DNA from 2 places in the Streptomyces sp. NBC_01689 genome. Region 1 is predicted to be linked to the other one. Evidence: riboswitches for the same ligand, from Rfam matches in the RefSeq annotation. Region 1 holds a riboswitch; the other holds the start of a gene.
What was found. A riboswitch is a leader RNA that binds a small molecule or an ion and turns the genes downstream of it on or off. The one in region 1 is predicted to bind cyclic di-AMP.
Positions count from the first base shown of each region.

Region 1 (3,200 bases):
TCCTCACACGGTCCGGGCGCTCTCCCCCGCCGGGGAACCTGAGCCGGTGCGCGGCCGTGGCGCGCTCGGTGTGCAGCACCGTGACGGCCCGGGCCCGTTCGCCGTCGCCGCGCGCCACCGCGTCCACGATGCCGCCGTGCTCGGCCCAGGACTCCACCGGGTCGGCGGGCGCCTCGACCGTGTACATCCAGGCGATCTTGTGCCGCAGCTGGGCCAGCGTGGAGGTGAGCGCGGGGCTCCCGGAGGCCTGTGCGAGCGTCTCGTGGAACCAGCCGCCCAGGGAGCGCAGATCCTCGCTGTTGCCCTTCCTGGAGCGCTCCTGGCCCAGCCTGACCAGGCCACGCAGCACCTTGAGGTGGGCCTCGGTGCGCCGCTGGGCGGCCCGGAAGGCGCCCAGCGGCTCCAGCAGCATGCGCATCTCCAGCAGGTCCGCGGCCTCCTGCTCGGTGGGCTCCGCCACACACGCGCCCGCGTGCCGGCGGGTGACGACGAACCCCTCGGCCTCCAGGGTGCGCAGCGCCTCGCGCACCGGGACGCGCGAGACGCCGTAGCGGCGCGCGAGCAGTTCCTCGGTGAGCCGGCCGCCGCGCTCGTAGACACCCGCGACGATGTCGTCGCGGATCGCCGTGCATACCGAGTGCGCGGGAATGCGCATGACCGGACCTCCGCCTTAATCCCCGCGAAACGCGGTCGATCGACGCTCTTTCGGCGACTCTATTGCAGCGGACCGGAATTTCCGACGGCGGGCCGGAATCATGGATATTTTTTGGACAGACAGCAGTTCGAAACGCCGAAGCCCCGGCTCGGGCGAGCCGGGGCTTCGGACGTACGGACACCGGACGTGTGAACGTACGGACGCCTCGCGCCGGTGGTACGGACAGCGGGGGCATGCCGGACGCACGGACGCCGGGCGTCGGCCGTACGGGCGCGACGGGTCAGACGTTCACGCCGTGCGAGCGGAGGTAGGCGACCGGGTCGATGTCGGAGCCGTACTCCGCCGTGGTGCGCGCCTCGAAGTGGAGGTGCGGGCCGGTGGTGTTCCCGGTGGCACCGGAGAGGCCCAGCCGGCCGCCGGGCGTGACGGTCTGGCCGACGGAGACCTCGATGGACGACAGGTGGCCGTACATCGTGTACGTGCCGTCGTGCATCCGCAGGACGATCTGGTTGCCGTAGGCGCCGCCCCAGCCCGCCGTGACCACCGTGCCCGCGCCGACCGCGTGAACCGGGGTGCCGGACGCGGCGTGGAAGTCGACACCGGTGTGACTGCCGGAGGACCAGAGGCTGCCGCCGGCCTTGTAGCCCGTGGAGACGTACGAGCCGGGGATCGGCAGGACGAAGGTGTTGAGACGCTTGCGCTCGGCGGCGCGGGCGGCGCGCTCCTTGGCCTCGCGCTCCTTCTTCGCCTCCTCGACGGCCCGCTTGCGCGCGGCCTGTTCGGCCTTCCGGCGGGCCGCGGCCTCGTCGGCGGCCCGCTGCTGCGCGGCGGCCTGCGCGTCGATCTGGACGGCGACGGTGTCGCCCATGGTGACGGCCTGGGTCAGCCCGGTCTGCTCGACGGAGCTGTCCGCGGCCAGGGCCGGAGCGGCCAGGGTGCCGATGACACCGGTGGTGGTGAGCGCCGCGACGCCGACGGCGTTCGAGGTGGTGCGCTTCACGCGGCTCGGCCGACGGTGTTTCCCGGGGCCACAGGTGAACGCCATGTAGGGGCTCGGTCCTTTCCTTCCCTCTCGCCTACCGGGTTAGCTGACGGGTTCGGAGCAGGAAGGTCTCCTACGGAAGTCCTCACGGGGAGGAGGCCCGATTCACCCCAGGGACTGCGTACGGGTCCCCGGCTCCCCTGGCTCGCGCCGTACGGGGACTCGGCGATGACTGTCCGGTGCCGCGGACGCGGCGCACTGCCTGACGAACAGCCGGACCGACGCTAAGGGGGCCGTCTTTCGATCGACAAACGGAACACGGTTTTTGTAGTGCATGCCACAGGGCGTAAAGGCAACCTCCCTGCCAATACGGACAAATGGAGGGTGTTGTCGGGGCAAAAGGGGGCCCGGGTGACTCTTCGGTCACCCGGGCCCCTGGAGTCGCGTCGTCCGCCGCGCCTCGTGCCGCGCCGCTACTCAGCGGCCACGACGGTCACTTCACCGATGCCGAGGTCCTTGACGGGCTCCTCGATCTGCGCGGCGTCGCCCACCAGGACGGTGACCAGACGGTCCACCGGGAAGGCGTTCACCGCGGCCGCGGTGGCCTCCACCGTGCCGGTCGCGGCGAGCTGCTGATACAGCGTCGCCTGGTAGTCGTCGGGCAGGTACTGCTCGACCTGGTCGGCGAGCGTGCCCGCGACGGCCGCGGCGGTCTCGAACTTGAGAGGCGCCACACCCACGAGGTTCTGCACGGCGACGTCCCGTTCGGCGTCCGTCAGACCGTCCGCGGCGAGGGTGCGCAGCACCTTCCAGAGGTCGTCCAGCGCCGGCCCGGTGTTCGGGGTGTCCACGGAACCGCTGATGGCGAGCATCGCGATGCCCGTGCCGTCCGGGGCGGAACGCATCACCTGGCCGAACGCCCGCACCCCGTAGGTGTAGCCCTTCTCCTCGCGCAGCACCCGGTCCAGCCGCGAGGTGAGGGTGCCGCCGAGGCAGTACGTGCCGAGCACCTGGGCCGGCCACACCCGGTCGTGCCGGTCCGAGCCGACCCGGCCGATCAGCAACTGCGTCTGGACCGCGCCGGGGCGGTCCACGATGACCACCCGTCCGGTGTCGTCGGCGGTGACCGGCGGCACCGGGCGCGGTTCGCCGGTGGAACCGGTCCAGGCGCCGAGCGTCTCGGCGAGCAGCCCGTCGAGGTCCACGCCGGTGAGGTCGCCGACGATGACGGCGGTGGACGTCGCCGGCCGCACGTGCCGGTCGTAGAAGGCGCGGACACCCGCCGCGTCGATCTTCTGGACGGTCTCCTCCGTGCCCTGCCGGGGACGGGACATCCGCGAGCCGGCCGGGAACAGCTCCCTGGAGAGCTCCTTGGCCGCGCGGCGGGCCGGGTTGGCGCTCTCGTGCGGGATCTCGTCGAGCCGGTTGCGCACCAGCCGCTCGATCTCGCTCTCGGCGAACGCCGGTGCCCGCAGGGCGTCGGCGAGCAGACCGAGTGCCTTGGGGAGCCGCGAGACGGGCACTTCGAGGGAGAGGCGGACACCGGGGTGGTCCGCGTGCGCG
Region 1 covers NZ_CP109592.1:3,189,576-3,192,775, forward strand. Annotated here, with positions in the region: gene OG776_RS13400 (GntR family transcriptional regulator) at 1-655, opposite strand, end outside; gene OG776_RS13405 (M23 family metallopeptidase) at 936-1,700, opposite strand; cyclic di-AMP (ydaO/yuaA leader) riboswitch at 1,714-1,875, opposite strand; gene OG776_RS13410 (M16 family metallopeptidase) at 2,111-3,200, opposite strand, start outside.

Region 2 (3,200 bases), 830 kb from region 1:
TCGTGCGCGTCCATCCCGGCGAGGAGTGGCTCCACGTGCTCCAGGGACGGCTGCGGCTGCGCCTGGGCGACACCACGCAGGTCCTGGCGCCCGGGGACAGCGCGCACTTCGACTCGTTGACCCCGCACCGGATAGCCGCCGCCGACCAGGCGGGGGCCGATCTCCTCTTCGTACACACCCTGCTGCAGAGCCCCGCCGCCGCGCTGTGCCTCGGCCCGGCGGCGGCGCACCCGACCCTGGGAGAGACGTCATGACGGAACCCACGGAGCCCGGCCCCCGGCGGTCCATGGAGGACAAGTTCCCCCGTGCGCTGTGGGTGCGGCTGATCATCTACGTCGCTGTCGGCCACCTCTTCGCGGCCTTCATCTACCTGCTGTTCACGCTGGGAGCGCAGAACCAGTAGAGCCGGGACCGACCCGTGCCCGTACGGCCGTGTCCACATGGCTGTACGGGCGCGGCCGTACGTACGGGCGCCGACGTCAGTCGAGGAGGCGCTCGCGCAGCCGGTCGCGCAGCTCCGGGGTCAGGCGCAGGGCCTTCTCCAGATAGCCGTCGACACCGCCCCAGGTCTCCTCGATCGTCTCGAAGGCCGCCGTCAGATATTCGACCCGCGCGTCGAACAGCGGGCTGAGCAGCTCCATGACCTCGGGGGAGCGGGCCGCGTCGGAGGTGCCGTTGCGGTGGACCTTGTAGCGGCGGTGCCGGGCGTTCGACTCCAGGTAGTCGGCGACGATCGCGTCGCGCTCGACGCCCACGGCGAGGAGCGTCACGGCTATGGACAGGCCCGCGCGGTCCTTGCCCGCCGCGCAGTGCATCAGCGCGGGCACGCTGTCCTCGGCCAGGGCGTGCAGCACCTGGGTGTGCTCGGCGGTCCGCTCGGTGATGATCGCGCGGTACGAGCCGATCATCCGGGCCGCCGCTCCGCCGTTGCCGAGGTGGGCGCGGAGCTGGTCCAGCTCGCCGTCGCGGACCATCTTCCAGAACTCGCTGCCGTCGGCCGGGTCGGTCAGCGGCAGATTCACGTTCCGCACACCCGGAAGCTCGACGTCCGGCCCCTCCAGCTTCTGGTCCGAGGCGTTGCGGAAGTCGAAGACGGTGTGCAGCCCGAGGGAGGAGAGGAACGCGGTGTCCTCCGGCGTGGCGTGCGCGAGGTGACCGCTGCGGAACAGCCGCCCGGGCCGCACCCGCCGGCCGTCCACGGTGGGCAGGCCGCCCACGTCCCGGAAGTTGCGCACGCCGGTCAGTTCGGGCTCGGTCGACGGGACCTGCTGCGTCACGGGGGCTCCTCCCATAGGTCCGTCGGCACCGCTCGTCGTCGCCCGCCGACGGGAATCGCCTCTCGACGATACGACATGGGTTCCTGGGGCAATGAGTTGTCCACAGGGTTGATATCACCCATAGGTCCCATATGTGCAATCTGTCGGATGTGATGGAACTGGCCCTGGAATATGCACTCATGGGGTGACGTGCGTGAGCAGCGTCATACATGTGACGATGCGTTGCGGCATCCGATTTCCGGTGCGCCCGTGCGGCCGGGCGGGGACCCGGGTGGAGGGCTCTTCGTGCACGGAGGGTGACGGGCAATCAGGGCATCGATCAAGAAAGAGGTGCGTACCGGGTTCGCGGACGGTTGTCGCCGCGCCGGTCCCTCGCCTACGTTCGCCCTCAATCCGGACGGACGCCCAATCCTGCCGCCGCCCGGAATCCGCACTCACCCGTACACGGCAGGAGCGGGGGACCCACAGGTATCGCGCCTGTTCCGGTCTCCGGAACGGCTAGGGGTACAGCCGTGCCGTCGCGCGGCCGGACATCTCCAGTCCGCACCCGACAGCTCACCTCGCAGGCGCCGGAGAGGAAATGCGCCATGCCCGCGAAGGGTAAGCACCGTCGTCCCAAGTTCCTGCGTCTGCCCCGCTCGATCGCCGTGGCCGGCACCGGTGGTGCCGCGCTCGCACTGCCGTTGATGGGGGCCGTCTGCGCCCACGCCGCGGCCCCGGCGGCCGCCGTCCCGTCCGCCGCGCAGAAGATCGCGACGGTCTCCGTGTCCGCCGGAACCGCGGTGGAGAAGACCTATGTCGTGAAGGCCGGTGACACGCTCGCGAAGATCGCCGACCGTCAGCACGTCAGCGGCGGCTGGAAGAAGCTCTACGCCGACAACCGCGCGGTCGTGGGCGCCGATCCGGCGGCGATCCGGCCCGGTCTGAAGCTGACGATCGCGGGGCCGGACACCACGCACTCGTCCGTGTCCACCGCCACCCCGACCTCCGTCGGGCCCGCGGTCGAGGCCGCCGCCAAGGCTCCCCAGGCCGCCGCCGCGGCGTACACCCTCCCGGTCGAAGGGGCCACCATCGGCACCGGCTACAAGGTGCCCGGCAGCATGTGGTCGAGCGGCTATCACACCGGTGTGGACTTCGTGGTCCCGACCGGCACCACGGTCAGGTCCGTCGCCGCGGGCACGGTCGTCTCGGCCGGCTGGGGCGGCGCCTACGGCAACCAGGTCGTCATCCAGCACGCCGACGGCCGGTACTCGCAGTACGCCCACCTGTCCGCGCTCTCCGTCTCGGCGGGGCAGAGCGTGACCGTGGGGCAGCGCATCGGCCTCTCCGGCGCGACCGGCAACGTCACCGGTCCGCACCTGCACTTCGAGATCCGCACGACACCGGACTACGGCTCGGACCTGGACCCGGTCGCGTACCTGCGCGCGCACGGCGTCGTCGTCGGCTGACGCACCCCCACACGTCCCGCGGGCCGGACCCCTTGAAGCAAGGGGTCCGGCCCGCGGTGTGTCGGCTGTTCAACCACGCCTGGGGAAGCCCTATTCCGGATTTCGGCCATTCTTTATGAGTGGCTTATATCACCACCCGTCAACCCATTCCTACGGTCGCGTAGCTCACATCCCAAGGTGAATCATGGCTCGACGTGGCAGACGATTCGAAGAGTGACAACAGAGCGGTGATCGGGTCGTACGTGGCGGTGGGGGACAGCTTCACCGAAGGCGTCGGCGACCCCGGCCCCGAAGGAGCCTTCGTCGGCTGGGCGGACCGTTTCGCGGTCCTGCTCGCGGACCGGCAGCCGGAGGGCGACTTCACCTACACCAACCTCGCGGTCCGCGGGAAGCTGCTCGACCAGGTCGTCGAGGACCAGCTCGGGAGGGCCAAGGAACTCGCCCCGGACCTGGTCTCCTTCTGCGCGGGCGGCAA
Region 2 covers NZ_CP109592.1:2,359,679-2,362,878, reverse strand. Annotated here, with positions in the region: gene OG776_RS10055 (helix-turn-helix domain-containing protein) at 1-254, shown strand, start outside; gene OG776_RS10050 (DUF6126 family protein) at 287-403, shown strand; gene OG776_RS10045 (tyrosine-protein phosphatase) at 480-1,277, opposite strand; cyclic di-AMP (ydaO/yuaA leader) riboswitch at 1,703-1,861, shown strand; gene OG776_RS10040 (LysM peptidoglycan-binding domain-containing M23 family metallopeptidase) at 1,865-2,725, shown strand; gene OG776_RS10035 (SGNH/GDSL hydrolase family protein) at 2,953-3,200, shown strand, end outside.
Region 2: linked by a shared signal. The riboswitch ahead of OG776_RS10040 (LysM peptidoglycan-binding domain-containing M23 family metallopeptidase) and the one ahead of OG776_RS13405 (M23 family metallopeptidase) in region 1 are both predicted to bind cyclic di-AMP.